DNA from 2 places in the Halomonas sp. DP8Y7-3 genome. Region 2 is predicted to be linked to the other one. Evidence: predicted binding sites of a transcription regulator. Region 2 holds the regulator's gene; the other holds the start of a gene.
The links. Region 2 encodes sigma-54, which starts transcription at its own class of promoters, with help from an activator protein. Its sites were predicted from a motif close to TGGCACNNNNNTTGCTNT; they were not measured.
Positions count from the first base shown of each region.

Region 1 (10,249 bases), on a different contig from region 2:
CTCGCGGTATCGTCATCGACCCGAGCTTCCACTTTTACCCTGACCGAGTATCCGTGATAGCGGCCGGCAATGATGCTGCCGATGTGGGCGGTGGGGTACTCGTCAGGCTTGTCGGCAAAATAGCGTTGTACGCTGTCGGCGCCGGGATCATCCCATTCGACATGCTTGTGCATTCGCGTGGCTCCTCGTTCGCGAAAGATGATGTTCTGTCCTTAGCATAGACCTGTCGGGGCAGGGTCGCCGACGGACCCCTTACTCCGAAGCCATACTCCTGTGGCAGCTTATGGGCGGAGAAGTTCCTTTATCAAGCCCAGGCTGATAAATGCTCCATGGGGGGCGAGTCGGCCAATATGGCGGATGTCCCGCTGCAAACGACGATGCCCGCCAGAAGGCGGGCATCGAGGCAACGGAAAGCGGCGCGATTACTTCTTGCTGGCGCGCTTGCGTTCGTTTTCTGTCAGGAACTTCTTGCGCAGACGGATATGGTTCGGGGTGATCTCGACCAGCTCGTCGTCATCGAGGAATTCGATGGCCTGTTCCAGGGTGAAGCGCACCGGCGGAGTCAGCACGATGTTCTCGTCGTTACCGGAGGCGCGCATGTTATCGAGCTTCTTGCCCTTGGTCGGGTTTACCACCATGTCGTTGGCACGGTTGTTGATGCCGACCAGCATGCCCTCATAGACCTCGGTGCCGTGGTCGATGATCAGCTTGCCGCGCTCCTGCAGCGCATACAGGGCATAGGCGAGGGCCTTGCCCGGTACCATGGACACCAGCACGCCGTTGCGACGCTCGATGGAGGCGTCGGGCTTGAGCGGGCCGTAATGATCGAAGCGGCTGGTCAGGATGCCGGTGCCTGACGTCAGGGTCAGGAATTGACCGCGGAAACCGATCAAGCCGCGCGCCGGAATGATGAAGTCAAGGCGCACGCGGCCCTTGCCATCCGGATTCATGTTCTTGAGCTCGCCCTTGCGGTAGCCGAGCTCTTCCATGATGGCGCCCTGATGCTGCTCTTCGCAGTCGATGATGACTTCTTCGTAGGGCTCCTGCTTTTCGCCATCGATCTCGCGGATGATGACTTCAGGACGACCGACGGCCAGCTCGAAGCCTTCGCGACGCATGCTCTCGATCAGCACCGACAGGTGCAGCTCGCCGCGACCGGAAACGATGAACTTCTCCGGTGATTCACCCTGCTCGACGCGCAGCGCGACGTTGTGGATCAGCTCCTGGTCCAGGCGATCCTTGATGTTGCGGCTGGTGACGAACTTGCCGTCCTTGCCGGCAAACGGTGAGTCGTTGACCTGGAAGGTCATGGAGACCGTCGGCTCGTCGACCGTCAGGGCCGGCAGTGCCTCGACCGCAGCCGCGTCACAGATGGTGTCGGAGATGGCCAGTTCGTCGATACCGGTGATGCAGACGATGTCGCCGGCGGTGGCCTGCTCGGTCTGGACACGCTCAAGGCCCAGGTGAGTCATGACCTGGCCAATCTTGCCCTTGCGGGTCTGGCCTTCCTTGTTGATCACCACCACCTGCTGGTTCGGTGACATGGCGCCGCGGGTGATGCGACCAAGGCCGATGACGCCGACGTAGCTGGAGTAGTCGAGGGCCGAAATCTGCATCTGCAGCGGGCCATCGAGTTCAACCTTGGGCGGCTCGACGATGTTGACGATGGACTGGAACATCGGCGTCATGTCCTCGGCCAGCTGGTCCGGTTCCGGACCGGCAATGCCGTTGAGCGCCGAGCAGTAGATGATCGGGAAGTCGAGCTGCTCGTCGCTGGCACCCAGGTTGTCGAACAGATCGAAGATCTGATCGATGACCCAGTCAGGACGTGCGCCGGGGCGGTCGATCTTGTTGACGACAACGATCGGCTTCAGGCCCTGGTCGAAGGCTTTCTGGGTGACGAAGCGAGTCTGCGGCATCGGGCCGTCAACGGCATCGACCAGCAGCAGGACCGAGTCCACCATGGACATGACGCGCTCGACTTCGCCGCCGAAGTCAGCGTGTCCAGGGGTGTCCACGATGTTGATGTGGTAGTCCTGTCCCTCGGGAGAGCTCCAGCGGATCGCCGTGTTCTTGGCCAGGATCGTGATGCCACGTTCCTTTTCCTGGTCATTGGAGTCCATGATGCGCTCCTGCCCCTCGGCCTTGCGGTCCAGAGTGCCGGACTGGCTGAGCAGCTTGTCGACCAGGGTGGTTTTGCCGTGGTCGACGTGAGCGATGATGGCGATGTTGCGAAGATTCTCGATCACGACGGGATCCTGCTGGAAAAAGTGGGGCCGCATTATAGGGCCTGGGTGATGACAACGACCAGCATTGTTGCGGTCAATCTATCCGTGAATTCTCAAGATACTGAACTTTCAAGCACCTGCGTGACGCTGACTTGACGCGTTAGGCCCCATTTTCAGGCGTTTTTGCGCGAGAAGGCGACAAGAAAGGAGTGGCTTGAGGTGCCATCTCTTGTGTGTCCGCCTGTTTGAGACGGCGTTTTTCGACGCCACGGCATAACAACGTCTACACGACAACGTCTATATGACTACGTCTTTGTGACGCCTTGATGAGAGGGCTCTCCACGACGGTGTTCTATCAACATGAGTATCAGCGTCATCCAGCGGGTCGCTGAGGGGCCTGCCCCTGGCTGGCGTTTGGCAGGAGTGTACGGGGCTGCTGCATGGGAGCCGCTGCATCAGGGCCGCTGCATCAGGGCCATGGCATGAGGGCCGCAGTAGAGGCATGCTCAGGATGGCATGGGCCAACTACGACATAACAGCCGTTGCTCGGCTGCGGCTGAGTAGGCTGTCCCTCAGGCGCGCTGCACCAGCGCATTGGCCCGACAGGCCTTGAGCCGCGTGGCCAGGTCTTCTACGGCGCTCAGGTCCAGCGATGGATCAAAGCCTCCCAGGCGCTCAAACCAGTTGCGCTCTACGCCCAGTGCCCGTGTGGGCGTCTGTCGCAGCAGTTGGAACAGGGCCAGCGGACAAGGCCGAGATGGCCTGACCATAGGGCGTGATTCGTCGGCAGCCGCGGCCATCATGCGTTCTACCCAGGCAGAGTCCAGTGGGCCCAGGCAGAAGCCGAGCATTCGCCCATTGCAGTGAGAGGCTGCCAGGTTGAAGCGTCTCCCCATCAGCGCCGGACGGACGCGCACCAGCCGATAGTCTTTCGCGTGTTCACCGAGCTGTTCAGAGGTGATGCCACCATCGTCGATGACTATGATCTCGCTGCGTCCCTGGAACAGGGCAATCTGCTGGCGTGCTTGCGTCAGCCGACAGGATAAATCCTTGCCGGTCAGGCGGGCATCGATGATCAGGCTGATATTCACGACGACACTCCGAGGCGGGTGACGACGACCGTGACACGACGGTCGGCGACAAACGTAAGGAAGTGTATCCGTGCGTTGCAGAAGGTTCCAGCGACCCCTTACCCCTAGCGATCGCCTCGGCAGACTTCAGTGCGGAGATGGTTGAGGGCTATTTTGGTGCATAAAAGTTTTTGGTGCTTCACGCTGGTGCATTGGTGAGTCTTTGTCGCGATCTCCGCGAGGCAATGCGCTATGCTGGAGCAGCCGTTGCGAGAACTTAAAATCGATGAAAAACATTGGGTTGAGATTTTTTTGATCAATGCTGGTGCAATGATGGCACGCAACCTGCATTGTTTCTGACAGTGTCATCGTGTCGAGCACGTCACCATGGGAACTGTCCCGGGAGCGTGCTACAAAGGATCCCGGTACCCCTTTTGCTCCCTGGATCATCCCCCAATTCGAAGTCGGTGACATGGGATTGGTGCCGTCGCCCCAATGCTCGAGTCACGAACAAGTTTCACTCTGGAGGACCACATGTCAGACAAGACTCTCGCCCTGATCAACGAACATGACGTCAAGTGGGTTGACCTGCGTTTCACCGACACCCGCGGCAAGGAACAGCACGTCACTATTCCGGCCTCCGAGGTCGACGAGGAATTCTTCGAGAACGGCCAGATGTTCGATGGCTCCTCCATCAACGGCTGGAAGGGCATCAACGAGTCCGACATGATTCTGCGTCCGGAAGACGGCACCGGCTTCCTCGACCCCTTCACCGAAGACGCGACCCTGATTCTGCGTTGCGACATCATCGAGCCGGCTACCATGCAGGGCTACGAGCGCGACCCGCGTTCCATCGCCAAGCGCGCTGAGGCCTACCTGCAGTCTTCCGGCCTGGGTGATACTGCATTCTTCGGCCCCGAGCCCGAGTTCTTCATCTTTGATGAAGTGCACTGGAAGGCCGACATCGAAGGTGCGATGTACAAGATTTCCTCCGAAGAGGGTGCCTGGTCAACGGACCGCGCCGTCGAAGGCGGCAACCTGGGCCACCGTCCTCGGGTCAAGGGCGGCTACTTCCCGGTTCCCCCGGTGGACAGCTTCCATGACATGCGCGGCGCCATGTGTAACACCCTGGAAGCCATCGGCCAGAAGGTCGAGGTGCACCACCATGAGGTGTCCAACGCCGGCCAGAACGAAATTGGCGTAGCCTTCAACACCCTGGTCAAGAAGGCCGACGAAGTTCAGGAAATGAAGTACGTGATCCACAATGTGGCCCACGCCTACGGCAAGACCGCCACCTTCATGCCGAAGCCCCTGGTCGGCGACAACGGCAGCGGCATGCACGTGCACCAGTCCTTCTGGAAGGACGGTCAGAACCAGTTTGCTGGCGACCAGTACGCTGGCCTGTCTGAAATGGCGCTGTTCTACATCGGTGGCATCATCAAGCACGCACGTGCGCTGAACGCCTTCACCAACGCTTCTACCAACTCCTACAAGCGTCTGGTGCCGGGCTTCGAAGCACCGGTCATGCTGGCCTACAGTGCCCGTAACCGCTCTGCGTCGATCCGTATTCCGTACACCGCCAGCCCCAAGGGCAAGCGTGTCGAGGCGCGTTTCCCTGACCCGACCGCCAACCCCTACCTGTGCTTCGCGGCCATGCTGATGGCGGGTATCGATGGCATCAAGAACAAGATCCATCCTGGCGATGCCATGGACAAGAACCTCTACGACCTGCCGCCGGAAGAAGGCAAGTCCATTCCGACCGTGGCGGAAAGCCTCGACCAGGCGCTGGCGGCTCTCGACGAAGACCGCAGCTTCCTGACCGAAGGTGGTGTCTTCACCGACGACATGATCGATGCCTACATCGAGCTCAAGAACGAAGACGTGGAGCGCCTGCGCATGACCACGCACCCGATCGAGTTCGACATGTACTACAGCTGCTGATCCAGCGACGACGACACCCCGTCGTATATCGGCCCCGCCTTGAGCGGGGCCGATTTTTTTGGCCTGGCCTTGCCCTCGAGCAAGCGATGCCCTTGGCCTGGCAGGACAGGCATCGCATGCTTGCCAGGACACCCCCAGCAAGGAGCCACCGTGAAGCTACCACCGCGCTGCCGGCAGGCCATGTCGCCACAGCCGTCGGGCCGCCTACCGGCTCGGCGATGCCGGTTGGAGCTGATGTGGCGGGGGTGGATATGGCGGGAGCGGATATGGCTTTGGCGAGTACCGAGAGGCCTGCTGCTGACGATACTGCTGCTGTATGGCACCCAGGGGAGTGCCGCCGATGCCCTCTATCGTCGCGTTGAACATCATGGCGGCGTCACCTATAGCGATCGGCCGCTGGAAGGTGGAGAGCGCTTCGTGCCAGGGGCGCTCTCCCATGTGCCGAGTGCTCCTCTGCCCCCGGCACTGTCCCAGCTGCCGGGGGATATCAGCGCTGCTGCGCCGGGCTACCTGGCACGGGAGGTACTGGCCATTGCCCGTCCGGCATCTGGCAGCGTGCTGCCCAGCGGCGCTGGCGGCAGCCTCGAGGTCGCGGCGGCCGTCAGCCCGCCTCTTGACGCCGGTTATGTGCTGGGGCTTGAGGTCGATGGCGTGCTGGTGACGACGGGGGATTCTCCACTGACCCTGACTCAGCTCGAGCGGGGAGAGCACCGCATCGTCCTGGTCGTGATCGACCCTGATCGCAAGGTTCGCCAGCGCAGCGACGCTGTCGTGCTGCACGTGCAGCGAGCCCGCGTTGCGGTGCCCGCGACTTCCCGCCATGGGCCGTCATCGTAGATAGCGAATGCTCCCTGTCTCCCTTGTTCCCGTTCCCCCCGGTCCCCCTGTCCCCCTGGCAGCTCAGACATCTGGCCAGAGTCACGTCGGTCCCGGGTGGCGCGCTGGCGTGGCCCCAATCCCATTCGGCATAAGCCCTAAACCAGTGCAGTGCACCAGCTTGGTGCAGTAGCATGTCCATGGGGAGGAGTGTCCAGGCTCCCCCGTGGGACGACAGCGGGTACACGGCGCACCACGGTGGTCATCGTCTGGGTGAAAGCGAGTCTGGCCCGCTTCTTGCTTGCATTAAGGAAGTGCACTCGCTGACGACGCCTGCTTCGGGATGGCGCCTTCAGCGCCTCGCAGGGGGTGCACCTCACGCTCGGCTGAACGACTTCATCTGCTCAGGATACGCTCATGGCGTCAGGCATCATCGAACACCTCACCACGGCGGTTGTACTGCTTGATGAGGACTTGCGTCCAACGTGGATGAATCCCGCAGCGGAAGCCCTGCTGGCTGTCAGCGCTGCCCGAGTGATCGGCGTACCGCTGGGAGATTGGGTCGGCGGAGAAGACGATATCGCCGACGTGCTGGCGCGTGCCAGAGACGGTTTGCACCCCTATACCCAGCGTGAGGCGCGGCTGACCCTCGGCGGTGGCGAACCCTTGACGGTGGACTACACGGTGACGCCGTTGTCCCGGGATAGCCTGCTGCTAGAGCTGGAGCCGCGGGACCGGCTGTTGCGGATCTCGCGAGAAGAGGCCCTGCAGTCGCGCCAGGAGACCATGAAGGTGCTGGCGCGAGGGTTGGCTCACGAGGTCAAGAACCCGCTGGGCGGCATACGTGGCGCCGCACAGCTGCTGGAGCGTGACCTCGAGCAGACACCCGCGCTCAAGGAATACACCCGCATCATCATCGAGGAAGTGGATCGACTCAGGGATCTGGTCGATTCCATGCTCGGGCCGAACCGCGTGAGCCGCCGGGAGCCTCTGAACATCCACCGGGTGCTGGAGCGTGTCCGGGCACTGCTGCTGGTAGAGCAGCCCCAGGTCCGCATCGAGCGAGACTACGATCCCAGCCTGCCCGAGCTGATCGGTGACGAAGCACAGCTTATCCAGGCCGTGCTCAATGTTGCGCGCAATGCAGTGCAGGCTCTGGTCGAGTCGGACACCCCAGACCCCGTGATCAGCCTGCGGACCCGGGCCAGACGCCAGTTCACCCTGGGGGCCCAGCGTCATCGCCTGGTCTGCGATGTCAGTGTGATCGACAACGGGCCAGGTATTCCCGACACCCTGCGTGACACCCTGTTCTATCCAATGGTATCCGGACGGGCCGAGGGCAGCGGCCTGGGGCTGTCGATTGCCCAGTCGGTGCTGCATCAGCACGACGGGCTGATCGAATGCGAGTCCGCCCCCGGACACACAGAATTTCGCTTGCTGATTCCCCTGGAGATGAGTCATGACTGATGCCGCTCGTATAATGATCGTCGATGACGATCGCGCCATTCGCTGGGTGCTGGAGCGGGCGCTGGCTCAGCCTGACTTGCAGGTGGAAGCGGTCGAGCGTGCCGATACGATTCTGGATCGTCTGCTCACCTCACCCCCGGATGTTCTGGTCACCGATATTCGTATGCCAGGCATCGATGGACTGGATCTGATGGCAAAGGTGCGTGAGGTGCACCCCGATCTTCCGGTTATCGTCATGACCGCTCACTCCGACCTGGACAGTGCGGTAGCCTCCTATCAGGGAGGCGCCTTCGAGTACCTGCCCAAGCCCTTCGATGTCGATGAGGCGCTTGCCCTGGTGCGCCGAGCGGTCGCCCACGTGCGAGAACGCCAACGGCCCGTCAGCGTTCCCGAAGGCCTGGATGCAGAGATCATTGGTGAAGCGCCGGCCATGCAGGAGGTCTTTCGTGCCATCGGCCGACTCGCCCACTCGCACATCACCGTGCTGATCAACGGCGAGTCAGGGACGGGCAAGGAACGGGTGGCACGCGCCCTGCACCAGCATAGCCCGCGCGCGGGCAATCCCTTTATCGCCCTCAACATGGCCGCCATTCCTCGGGATCTGATCGAATCCGAGCTGTTTGGTCACGAAAAGGGAGCCTTTACCGGTGCCAGTGCCAGTCGCCAGGGGCGCTTCGAACAAGCCAACGGCGGCACCCTGTTTCTCGACGAGATCGGCGACATGCCGTCGGAAACCCAGACTCGGCTGCTGCGGGTGCTGGCCGACGGCGAGTTCTATCGGGTCGGGGGACACACGCCGGTCAAGGTGGATGTGCGGATCATCGCCGCCACCCACCAGGACCTGGAGACACTGGTGGCCGATGGGCGTTTCCGTGAGGACCTGTTTCACCGCTTGAACGTAATCCGCGTTCATCTACCGCGGCTGTCCCAGCGGCGCGAGGATATTCCCCGGCTGGCCAGGCACTTCCTGGCCGAGGCCGCCAAGGAGCTATCCACCGACGTCAAGGTACTGACCCAGGACGCCGAGGAGTTTCTGACCCGGGTTGACTGGCCTGGCAACGTGCGCCAGCTGGAGAACACCTGCCGCTGGCTGACCGTGATGGCCTCCGGGCGCGAGGTGCTGGTCGAAGACCTGCCGCCGGAGCTGCGTGGGGGGGATGACGTGGCTGCCGGAGGGGACTGGCGTGAGGCGTTTCGCGCCTGGGCTGACGGTGCCTTGGCCGCTGGCCATACTCACTTGCTGGAAGAGGCCGTGCCTGATTTCGAGCGCATTCTGATCGAGACAGCGCTCAAGCACACCGCGGGACGCAAGGGCGAAGCGGCAGAGCTGCTTGGCTGGGGTCGCAACACGCTGACGCGCAAGCTGAAGGTGCTGCTGCCTTCGCTGGCCGAGGACCACGATTGAGCGTGGTGGCCGTAGCAAGGGCATAACCTCTCTGTTGAAATTGACCTACCTCAAGGGGCGTATCACAAACGGCCAATGAGTGATCTAGAGTGATGGCGGAATAGCATATTCTCTCCAAACATTGTTTGAGCCGCCACGCTCTTGTCACCACGTTTGCAGCTTCAGCAGTGCTGCTGCGCTTCTGAGAGGGTCTTTCCCATGTCTTTTTCGCGTATTGGCAGGTTTAGCCTGCTGAGCTTGTGTTTCTGTGTCTTGGCGACGGGCGCTTACGCCCAGGATTCCGGCCGTCCGGTCACGGTCCCCGCTCACAGCGAGCAGGCCCCAGCTGCTGGTGATGACCTCGCCGCCATTGCCAAGGAGACCACCAACCCGGTCGGCTCCGCCTGGATGCTGTGGATGCAGAACGACTACACCCATCTCGATGGTGATGACTTCGATGGTCGCTGGTCGAACTCCTTCAAGTTCCAGCCCGTCATGTCCTTCCCGTTCGAGCTGGCCGAGGATAACTGGAACCTGGTGGTGCGCCCCGTCTTCCAGTACAACTCCTCGCCCATGGACGAGAGCTTCGGGACCTTGGCTCGTGGTGGCAGTCCGCTGGACATCGACCCAGATGAATGGAGTCGCAATGCCCCCCATCGGGGCAGGACGGAGGGGCTCGGTGACACGGCGCTGGTCACCTTGGCCGGCCCGGCTCGCAGCGATGGCGTGATCTGGGGGCTGGGGATGACGCAGATTTTCCCGACCGCAGAGCACGATGTACTGGGGCAAGGGAAATTCCAGGCCGGTCCTGCGGCGCTGATTGCTCGCCTGGCGCCGAATCCTGGTGGCTGGAACATGGGCCTGCTGGCCCAGCATTGGTGGTCCTATGCCGGTGAAGATGATCGGGAGCACACCAGCCAGACCGACCTTCAGTACTTTCTCAACTATCGACTCAGTGGCACCGAATTGGTGGGCATGACCCCCAACGTGCGGATCAACTGGGAAGCGGACAGTGGAGAGAAGGTCAATTTCCCGATTGGCCTGGGGTACTCCAACGTGATCCGCATGGGCAATACGCCGGTTCGCCTGGCCGCCGAGATTCAGCGCAGCGTGATTCGCGGTGACGAGTGGGACGCCGACTGGAATCTGCGCTTCATGTTCATCCCGGTGGTCAAGAACCCCTTCCTGTAAGGACGTTGTCGCCTGCCATGAAACGACAGAAGGGCTCCGCCATGGCGGAGCCCTTCTTGGTTTGCTCTGACGCTAAGCTTGTCGGCGTGATCGCCGGCGAGGTTGCGATCAGGCCAGCGTCAGAGGCTCGGTGCGCGCCTCAAGCCAAGCCA
Region 1 is NZ_JAHVIO010000004.1:39,648-49,896, reverse strand. It holds gene KUV86_RS05415 (hypothetical protein) at 1-173, opposite strand, end outside; gene typA (translational GTPase TypA) at 423-2,249, opposite strand; gene KUV86_RS05405 (glycosyltransferase family 2 protein) at 2,801-3,319, opposite strand; gene glnA (glutamate--ammonia ligase) at 3,833-5,239, shown strand; gene KUV86_RS05395 (hypothetical protein) at 5,390-6,076, shown strand; gene glnL (nitrogen regulation protein NR(II)) at 6,473-7,522, shown strand; gene ntrC (nitrogen regulation protein NR(I)) at 7,515-8,927, shown strand; gene KUV86_RS05380 (hypothetical protein) at 9,126-10,097, shown strand; gene KUV86_RS05375 (aminopeptidase P family protein) at 10,206-10,249, opposite strand, start outside.
Region 1: the regulator sigma-54 is predicted to act here: its motif matches at 3,633-3,650, upstream of glnA (glutamate--ammonia ligase).

Region 2 (10,249 bases):
GTCGATGACAGCGGCCGCCTGTGGATCGCCACTGCCACCGACGGCGAACTTGGCCCGGACGGCAACCCTCTGACACTGACCGGAGATGCCCACCTCGAGGCCCCTGCCGAGCGCTGGCAGCTGGATACCGAGGTGCTGGTCTATGACAGCGATTCAGGCCACGCCTGGAGTGAGACGCCTGCGGTATTGCGTCAGCCCCCCCAGGAAATGCGAGGCGAGCGCTTCGATGCCTGGATCCATGACAATACCGCCCGTCTGACCGACAATGTCACCGGCTATCATCCGCCAGAGCCTCAATAAGCCAGAGCCGCTCTCAGCCCGAGCTCTAACAAGGAGTCACTTCCATGATGCGTTCCCGTCCCGCGCTACTGCTCGCCCTGGCCCTGGGCCTGACGAGCGTCGCCACCAGCACCGTCACCCTGGCGCTGGAAAGCGACCGCAGCGCCCCCATTCAGGTAGAGGCCGACCAGCTGGACCTGGATGACCGCGCAGGCACAGCGGTGTATACCGGCGATGTGCGTATTCAACAGGGCAGCATGCTCCTGACCGGTGAGCGTGTGGAAATTCAGCGCAACGACCAGGGTCAGCTGTCCCGCGCCACGGCGACTGGCTCCCGCGCCTACCTGGAGCAGCAGCCTTCGCCGGAAGAGCCGGTGGTCAAGGGCTGGGGCAAGAAGGTGGTCTACCATGTTGCCGAGCGCCGCATGGAACTCATCGACCAGGCGGAATTGCACAAGGCCAATGACACCTTCGACGGCGCCTACCTGGAGTACTTTCTGGATCGCCGCGTTGTCCAGGCTCGCTCCAGCGCACAGGGTGTCGACGGCCAGCAGCGCATTCGCATGACCCTCGAGCCGGAAAGCCAAGGAAACTGATGAAGACTCTCCACGCTCGCCATCTGGCCAAGAGCTACAAGAAGCGCCGCGTCGTCCAGGACATCAGCCTGTCCATCGAACAGGGCAGCATTGTGGGCCTGCTGGGCCCCAACGGCGCAGGCAAGACCACCTCCTTCTACATGATCGTCGGACTGGTCAGGGCGGATGCTGGCACCATCAGCATCGACGATGACGACCTGAGCCGCGCGGCCATGCACCAGCGGGCACTGGCGGGTATTGGCTACCTGCCCCAGGAAGCCTCCATCTTCCGCAAGCTGTCCGTAGCCGACAACATCATGGCGATCCTCGAGACCCGCAAGGACCTCGACCGGGAAGGTCGCCAGGCGCGCCTTGAGCAACTGCTCGAAGACTTCCATGTCAGCCACATTCGCGACAACCCGGGCATGAGCCTGTCCGGCGGGGAAAGACGCCGGGTCGAGATCGCCCGAGCCCTGGCCACAGAACCCGCCTTCATTCTGCTCGACGAACCCTTTGCCGGGGTGGATCCGATCTCCGTCGGCGAGATCAAGTCGATCATTCGCCAGCTCAAGGCTCGTGACATCGGCGTCTTGATCACCGACCACAACGTGCGCGAGACGCTGGACATCTGTGACCGCGCCTACATTGTCGGCGACGGCCAGATCATCGCCGAAGGCAGTGCCGAGTCGATCCTTGCCAACCAGCGCGTCAAGGAAGTCTATCTCGGCGAAAACTTTCGCCTTTAACCACTATATTAGCGCTGCCGGGCCGCTATGTAGGCAGGGTCTTCATGGCGCCCGCTCGACCTTGCACTGACGCGCATGCGGGGCACAGCAAGCCCTGCGCGCCACCCCCTGCCCACAAGTTGGCAAGAAGCTTGCATGGTACCTGACCCGCCGTTAGGGTAAGGCTTTTCAGCTCCACGAACGGAAGTCACATCATGGCCCTCAAGGCGTCACTGCAGCTGAAGATCGGCACCCAGCTGACCATGACCCCTCAGCTGCAACAGGCTATTGGCCTGCTCCAGCTTTCCACGCTGGACCTGCGCCAGGAAGTCCAGCAGGCGCTCGAGGCCAACCCGATGCTCGAGCTGGAGGATGAATTCGGCGAGCTGCAGGTCAAGGACAGCAAGGACGACGACTGGGCCGACGAGATCCCCTCCGAGCTAACGGTCGACAGCGACTGGTCCGATACCTATCAGGACCTTGGCACCGCCCCGGCCGGCAGCGCCGAGGCGCCAGACTTCGAGCGCCAGGCCAGCGGGCAATCCCTGCATGGCCACCTTAGCTGGCAGCTGGCCCTGCTGGACCTCAATGATAATGACAGGCGCATCGCAGAGTGCCTGATTGACGCGGTCAACGGCGATGGCTACCTGGTGGGACACCTTGACGATATCGCCCAGGGCCTGGCCGATGACGACGCTGCTGCCCCGCCCCTGCAGGACGTGGCGTCGGTGCTGGCCAGGCTGCAGCAATTCGAACCTACCGGTGTATTTGCCCGAGATTTGCGCGAATGCCTGCAGCTGCAACTGGACAGCCTGCCCCGTGACACCCCCCTTCTGCCCCAGGCGGGAAGACTGGTACGCCAGTTTCTCGAGGCACTGGCCAGCGGTGATCGTCGTCTGCTGAAGCGCCGCCTGAGCCTGACCGAAGAGCAGCTGGATGATGTCATCGAACTGATCCGTGGCCTCGACCCTAGGCCTGGCAGCCAGTACGGCGACAGCGACAACGACTATGTCATTCCCGATCTGGTGGTCCGCCACACCGAAGAAGGCTGGCGCGTCGAGCTGAACCCTGAGGCGATGCCACGCCTGCGCATTCAACCCGACTATGCGGCCTTGATCCGACGGGCCGACAAGAGCCAGGACAACCAGTTTCTGAAGGACCATCTGCAGGAGGCGCGCTGGCTGATCAAGAGCCTGGCAAGCCGCAACGACACCCTGTTGAGGGTCGGACGCGAAATCATGGAGCGGCAGCTCGACTTCCTCGAGCAGGGTGAAGCCGCCATGAAACCACTGGTGTTGGCAGACATTGCGGCCAAGGTCGAGATGCACGAATCGACCATCTCCCGGGTGACGACCCAGAAATTCGTGCATACGCCACGGGGAGTGTTCGAGCTCAAGTATTTCTTTTCCAGCCAGGTGGGTCAGGATGGGGATGCCCATTCCAGCACTGCCATACGCGCCATGATCAAGTCGCTGATCCAGCAGGAGCCGCCTCGCAAACCGCTGTCTGACAGCAAATTGGTGGAGCTGCTCGCCGAAGACGGTGTCAACGTCGCCCGACGCACCGTCGCCAAGTATCGAGAAGCGATGAATATTCCCTCTTCAAGCGAGCGCAAGCGCCTGCGCTGAGCCCGGTCAGATGGCTCGAGACAGGCGGCGAGCAGAGCGCGTAGCGCAGTTACATGAAAAGCGCAAGCGCTTGAAATATCGCACGACATCTGCGTCTTAATGCGTAGAAGCAGGGGGGTTTGCAGGATCGGAAAAAGGGTTACAATCGAGCAACCACCCGCAAGAGCAAGGAGCCTTGTCATGCAAGTCAACATTACCGGCCACCACGTCGAATTGACCGATCCCCTGCGTGACTACGTACAAGAGAAGCTCGCCCGTGTGGAGCGCCACTACGACAACATCACCAATGTGCAGGTCACCCTCTCGGTGGAGAAGGAGCGCCAACAGGCTGCCTGTACGCTTCACGCTGCCGGTGCAGACCTGCATGCAGAAGCCCAGGACGGCGACATGTACGCCGCCATCGACGCCCTTGCCGACAAGCTGGACCGCCAGCTCGTCAAGCACAAGGAAAAATCCCAAGCCCGCGCCCAAGGCGCCGGAATTCGCTGACCTCTCATGACATTGGATGCCATTCTCCCCCCCGAGCGCACGCTATTTGACGTCCCGGGGGGCAGCAAGAAGAGGGTGCTGGAATTTTTCAGCACCTTCATTGCGCAGAACACACCAAGCCTGGATAGCCAGGAAGTCTTCAGTCGCCTGATCGGCCGCGAACGTCTGGGTAGCACCGGCATCGGCAATGGCGTGGCCATTCCGCATGCTCGCAACCCTCACTGCAAGGCCCCTATCTCTGGCTTTCTCAAGCTGGCAGAGCCGATTGATTTCGACGCCATCGACGGCGAACCGGTGGACCTGGTCTTTGTCTTGCTGGTGCCTGAAGAAGCGGATGATGCTCACCTAGCCTTGCTGGGCCAGGTGGCCGGGGTCATGAATGACGCCGATACCCGACATCGTCTGCGCCACGCGACGTCCCAGCGCGAGCTGCACGAGCGCTTGCAGGAAGCGATTCGCCAGCAAGCCCCCGGCGACGCCACGAGCTGACGGCACGCAGCGAAAGCGCCTTGATCCTATGTCTTGATGGCGCACGCCTTGCCTGGCGCCTTGAAGAATGGCGCCTCGCTGATGGGGATCTCGCTGATTAACCTCTAGCTGATTGCCATTTAGCTGATTACCATCTAGCCAGATAGCACGCTCTGATCGAGCGTGATCTGGCCGTCACCGCGCGGTTGACACCAACTGCCCTCTTATCGCCCCCTGCCAAGGAGACAGGACATGCAGCTCGTGATCATCAGTGGTCGCTCTGGCTCGGGAAAGTCCGTGGCGCTTCAGGCTCTCGAAGACCTGGGCTTCTATGCCATCGACAACTTGCCAGCGACGCTGCTGGGGTCACTGGTCGAAGAGCTGGAGAATGGACATTCACAGCGCATTGCCGTCAGTGTCGATGCGCGCAATCTGCCCGAGGCGCTGGAGCGTTTTCCCGCGCAGCTGACGGCGCTGAAGCAAGGTCCCATCGACTGCCAGGTCGTCTATCTCACCAGCGACGCGCGGATTCTGCTGGAACGCTACTCCCATACTCGACGCCGTCACCCGCTGACCCGCAATACCGACATGACCCTGGCCGAGGCCATCGAGTCCGAGCAGAAGGCGTTGTCTGGCATTCGCGACCTGGCAGATCTGATCATCGACAGCTCCCGCCTGTCCGTACACGAGCTGCGTTCACGCATCGCCGAGCAGGTGGCCGATCATCGCAGCGGCCAGCTGAGCCTGACCATCGAGTCCTTTGGCTTCAAGCGTGGCGTGCCCCCCGACGCCGATATCGTGTTCGATGCACGCTGCCTGCCTAACCCCTACTGGGAGCCATCGCTGCGGGATGCCAACGGCTGCGATCAAAGCGTGATCGCCTTCCTTGAGCACTATCAAGACGTCGCCGACATGAAGCGCGACATCCTGACCTGGGTGCGCAACTGGCTGCCACGCTATCAGGCCAGCCAGCGCAGTTATCTGACGGTGGCCGTGGGCTGCACCGGGGGGCAGCATCGCTCGGTCTATCTGGCCGAGAGCATCGCCGCGGCGCTGGTCGACGACCACCCGAGAATACGCCTGCGCCACCGCGAGCTTGGCCAGCAACGTCGTCTGGACAGCGGGGCACAATGAGCGTGGCCAGACGCGAGCTGACCCTTACCAATCGCCGCGGGCTGCACGCTCGGGCGGCCACTCGCCTGGTCACCTGCTGTCAGGCGTTCGACGCCTCCGTGACCGTGCACCACGGTCAGCGCTGTGGGGATGCCGCCAACATCATGTCCCTGCTGATGCTGGCGGCCCCCTGCGGCACCGTGCTGACCCTGGAAGCAGAAGGTCCCGACGCCGATGCGGTGCTCGACGCCCTTGAGGCCTTGTTCGTCGCACGCTTCGACGAAGACGCCTGAGGCCCTCGGCCACTGCGCTGACCCTGCCCTACCCTTCGATTTCGCCTCGCTTCAAAGGACATCATGCAGCTTATCCAGACTGGCAAGTACACCGAGGTCCACTACGACCCGGATCAGGATGCCTTTATCAAGACCTTCACACCCAAGGCGAGCGATCGCTGGCGCTACCGCCTGGGCATTCGCCGCTACCCGGGACACAACTTTCGCTACGTAGCCCGTCGCCTGGAGCGCCTGGGAATCGACACGCCCACCATTCTTGACGCTCAGCGCTACCGTCTGGTCACCGCCAACGTCCATGGTGTGGCGCTGAAACAGCTAGTACTCGATGATCCCGCCTTGCAGGAGCGCTACCTGGACATCCTGGAAGCGCTGTATCGTGACCGCATTCACTGTCGAGGCCTGCATACCGACAACTTCCTGGTGGTCGACGGTACGATCATCGCCATCGACCTGGATGCCTACAAGGCCCCGCGCGTCTTCACCTATCCACGCCGGGAGTTCATCGACTGCCTCAGCCGGTCCCTCAAGAACGAAGAGTCCTTTCTGTTCGAGCGTTTCCTCAAGCGCGTCGACGCCCAGCATCCCTGAATGGCCTGACGGAGCCTACCCGGCTGGTGGGAGCCGTGGGAGCAATGGTAAACTCGCCGAAATATTTTTGGTTTACTAAACCCTCAGGAGCCGAGATGCCCTCTCCCGTCTGGCACCCCTACGCCCACCTCAAGACACAAGCCGCCGCACCCAGGGTGGTCGGCGGGCGCGGCACCCGCTTCACCCTGGACACCGGCGAATCTCTGCTCGACGCGACCTGCTCATGGTGGTGCATGATTCATGGCTACGGCCATCCGCGCCTGGTCGACGCCATCAAGCAACAGGCCGACACACTGTGCCATGTCATGCTGGGCGGGCTGACCCACGATCCCGCCGATCAGCTGGCGCGGGAGCTGGTGCGACTCACACCCGACGGACTCGAGCACGTGTTCTTCTCCGATAGCGGTTCCGTCGGCATGGAAGTCGCCATGAAGATGGCCGTCCAGTACCACCATCTGCGTGGCCATTCGGGCAAGCGCCGGATGCTGTCGTTGATGAAGGCCTACCACGGTGACACCGCCGGCTGCATGGCAGTGTGCGACCCGGAGGAAGGCATGCACTCGCTGTTTGCCGGCTACCTGCCCGAACACCACTTCGCGCCAGCACCCAAGGCGCCTTACGGCGCCACTGCGCAACAGGTCGAGGCGGATCTGGCGGCGCTACGCAGCGTGCTAGAGCAGCACCACCACGAGATAGCCGCCCTGCTGATGGAACCCCTGCTGCAGGCGGCGGGTGGTCTCAACATGACGTCACCGCACTATCTGCGCGGCGCACGAGCGCTGTGTGACGAGTTTGATGTCCTGCTGGTGTTCGATGAAGTCGCCACCGGCTTTGGCCGCACCGGCAAGATGTTCGCCGCCGACCATGCCGATATCACGCCCGACATCATGGTGCTGTCCAAAGGCTTGACCGGCGGCTACCTGGGCCATGCCGCCACCCTGGCCACCACCCGCGTCCATAACACCTTCATCGGTGACAGCCAGCTGCATGCCTTCATGCATGGCCCCACCTTCATGGGCAACCCGCTGGCCTGTCGGGTGGCCCTGGAGAGCCTGCGAGTGTTCGAGGAGGAGGACTACCTGGGCAAGATCTCGCACCTCAATGCCATCCTGACCCGCGAGCTTGCCGGCGACGACAGTCTGCGCCAGCATCCTGCTGTCGCTGACGTGCGCGTGCTGGGAGCTACCGGAGTCATCGAAGTGTACGATGCCTCCTCTCTTGCCCATGCGGCTGACATCGCCCGCTCACGCGGAGTGTGGCTGCGCTCCTTCGGCCGATGGCTTTATACCATGCCCGCCTACATCACCTCCGACGAGGAGATGCGCCAGATCATCGACGCCATGAAGGCGCCCTTTCTGGATGCCGCCTAGCCCTGTCGCACTCCAGCGATACCGTCATCACCAGCCCCAGAACAGCAACCACCAGGCGCCCACCACGGGCGCCTGGGCCAGCACCATCAGCCCCATGGCCAGGCCACGCCGCATGCCTGATACGTAACGCCCGAGCAGGCCCCAGCTCAAGCAAGCGCTGACCACCACCACAAGCATCAACAACAACGCTCTCACATCATCGGCCCACAGCAGCTGCCAGCCTTCCCCACGCAGCAGCGTCAGGGTGGTCATCGACAGCCCCAGAAACACACCTCCGCCGGCCAGAGGAATCAGCGCATAGGACAGGTGCCACAGGCGCCGCCAGGACCACCTGCCCAGCAGCAGATTGGCCAACCCCAGCAGCGCGCTTGTCCAGCCTCCCAGGGTCAGCGCCGTCACGCCGATATAGCCCAACAGCAGAGCGCCATCGAGCAGGCTGAACACATCGTGTTGCTCAGGGTAGTGGGTCAGCAGCCACCAGGGTGCCGTGGCATCCAGCAGCCAGCCCGCACCATGACCGTAGAGCCACACCGCGCTCGATTGCTTGGCCGCCACGAACCAGGGACTCGCAGACCAGTGGAAGGCACCCACCGCCACACCCAGCAGCCCAAACACCACCAGCAGGTACTCCCACACGGTGGCTGGCCGCTGAGGAGGGGGAGCGATCACCTCAGCCCCGGGGGCACGCAGCTCTAGATGAATCGCGCTCTTGTAGCCGGTGCAGCGTGAGCACAGATGGCAATCACTGGCGCTGTCCAGCTGCTTGAGTGGAAGCAGCACGGGACAGTCTGGAGCCGGTTGGCGAGCGACCTCGCCCCTGCGCCGTCTTTGGCCATAGCGGTGCCAGCTGGCTGGCTCGGTGCGAACGTGCAGCGGCGAGAGTTTGGCAAGCAGTGCGAAGACGCCGCTGACGGGACACAGATGACGACACCAGACACGCTTGCCCTTGCCGTAGACCACCCCCACCAGGGCGGCGGCTACGGTTGAGCCTCCCAGCACCAGCAGTGCCGCCTTCGGGTACTGATAGACACTGATCAATTGGCCATACACGGTGGTCATGACAAAACCCACCAAGGGCCAGCCTCCCCAGTGCATCCAGCGCGGTATCGCACGACCCAGACCCACGCGACTGGCCGCCTCCGATATCGCCCCTTCAGGACACAGCAGGCCACACCACAGCCGCCCCGCAACGACCATGCTGACCATCACGAAGGGCCACCAGATACCCCAGAAAACGAATTCGGCGAACACGGTAAGGTGTCCCAGGATGCGGGACTGGTAGTCGGGCAGCGGCAACAGGGGGGGTATCAGCAGCAACACTGCATAGAACAGCACGACGCTCCATTGCAGCCCCAGCACCGCTCGACGATGATCGGCCAGCCAATGTCCTAGCTGATCCAGGCGCGAGCGCTCATCGTCGCCGCGCTTGACTGATGCGGACAGACAGCGACGCATGCTCACGATGCCACCCGATCTCTGCTCTGCCTACGCAGGGGAACCTGCAGGTACATGATGACCAGCCACCAATACGCGATGTAGCCCAACACCAGGGTGGAGGGCGGCCAAGCCCGATAGCCAGCGATGGAGGCTAACATCCCCCCTACTCCCTGACCGTCGTCCAGCCACTGACTGGTATCCCAGAGCGGATCCATGCCAGCGGGCAACCAGCCCAGATTGATCAACCCTTCCAGCGCCGACACCCAAAGACCGGCCGCCACCAGCAGCAACAATGCTTCGCTGATCACAAAATAGAGGCGCCAGGCAAAGCGCCGGGACGTCCATTGCAATGCCCAGAAACATAGCGCTGCCATCACCAGCCCCAGGCCGGCGGACAGGACAAAGTCCCAGCGCGTGCCCTGATGCCATTGCGCGACACCGATGCCATAGAGAAATACCAGTGTCTCGGCGCCCTCCCGGGCGACCGCCAGCGCCGCCAGGCTGGCGATACCCCACTGACGGACCGGTGCCAGGCAGCGCTGGGCGTCGCGCTCAAGTACCCCCTTGAGCGTCGCGCCATGACGCCGCATCCACGCCGCCATATGCACGATCAGAAGCGCCGCCACGGCCGACATGATCACCTGAAACAGCGTTTGGGCGTCTCCGCTCAGCACGTCGCCGACGCCCATCAAGGCCGCGCCTAACGAGATGGCCAGCGCGATGCCCAGCATGGCTCCCGCCCACAGCCACCTCAGGGCATCACGGCGCTCGGCGCGAACCAGCCAGGTGTAGAGGACACCCAGCACCAGAATGGCTTCCATGCTTTCACGAAACACCACCACGAAGGCCGCTCCATTCATGGTGCAGCCTGCTCATCTGGGGCAACCGCGATGATTTCACCCTGCGCCTCGGGCAGGTGGAATTCATCGAAATACTCGTAGCGACCAGGCTTGAGCGGATGAATGACCACAAAGGAGTGGACGCCAGGGCCCATCACCTTTTCCTGGCGCAAGCGACGACTTTCGAACTCGACCGGGGTGGCCCCGCTGTTGTGCAACTCCAGCTTGAACCGCTCCCCTGCCCTGACCAGCAACGGGGTAGGCTCGAGACGCCCGTCATCAAGCGTCAATCGATAGCTGGGCAGGCCCTCGGCCAGGCCCTCTCCCGCAACGGCCCACAGCGACATCAGCGACAGGGCCACCAACGGCCCTCTGACGAGGGCTTCCCCCAACGGTGAACGACGTAACAACAGCATGATGTGAGTTCCCTTCTCAGTATCCGCCC
Region 2 is NZ_JAHVIO010000014.1:330,694-340,942, forward strand. It holds gene lptC (LPS export ABC transporter periplasmic protein LptC) at 1-300, shown strand, start outside; gene lptA (lipopolysaccharide transport periplasmic protein LptA) at 345-875, shown strand; gene lptB (LPS export ABC transporter ATP-binding protein) at 875-1,600, shown strand; gene KUV86_RS16035 (RNA polymerase factor sigma-54) at 1,795-3,207, shown strand; gene hpf (ribosome hibernation-promoting factor, HPF/YfiA family) at 3,388-3,696, shown strand; gene ptsN (PTS IIA-like nitrogen regulatory protein PtsN) at 3,703-4,185, shown strand; gene rapZ (RNase adapter RapZ) at 4,417-5,298, shown strand; gene KUV86_RS16055 (HPr family phosphocarrier protein) at 5,301-5,570, shown strand; gene KUV86_RS16060 (hypothetical protein) at 5,634-6,158, shown strand; gene bioA (adenosylmethionine--8-amino-7-oxononanoate transaminase) at 6,254-7,528, shown strand; gene KUV86_RS16070 (4Fe-4S binding protein) at 7,556-8,983, opposite strand; gene KUV86_RS16075 (FTR1 family protein) at 8,986-9,825, opposite strand; gene KUV86_RS16080 (cupredoxin domain-containing protein) at 9,822-10,220, opposite strand; gene KUV86_RS16085 (iron transporter) at 10,237-10,249, opposite strand, start outside.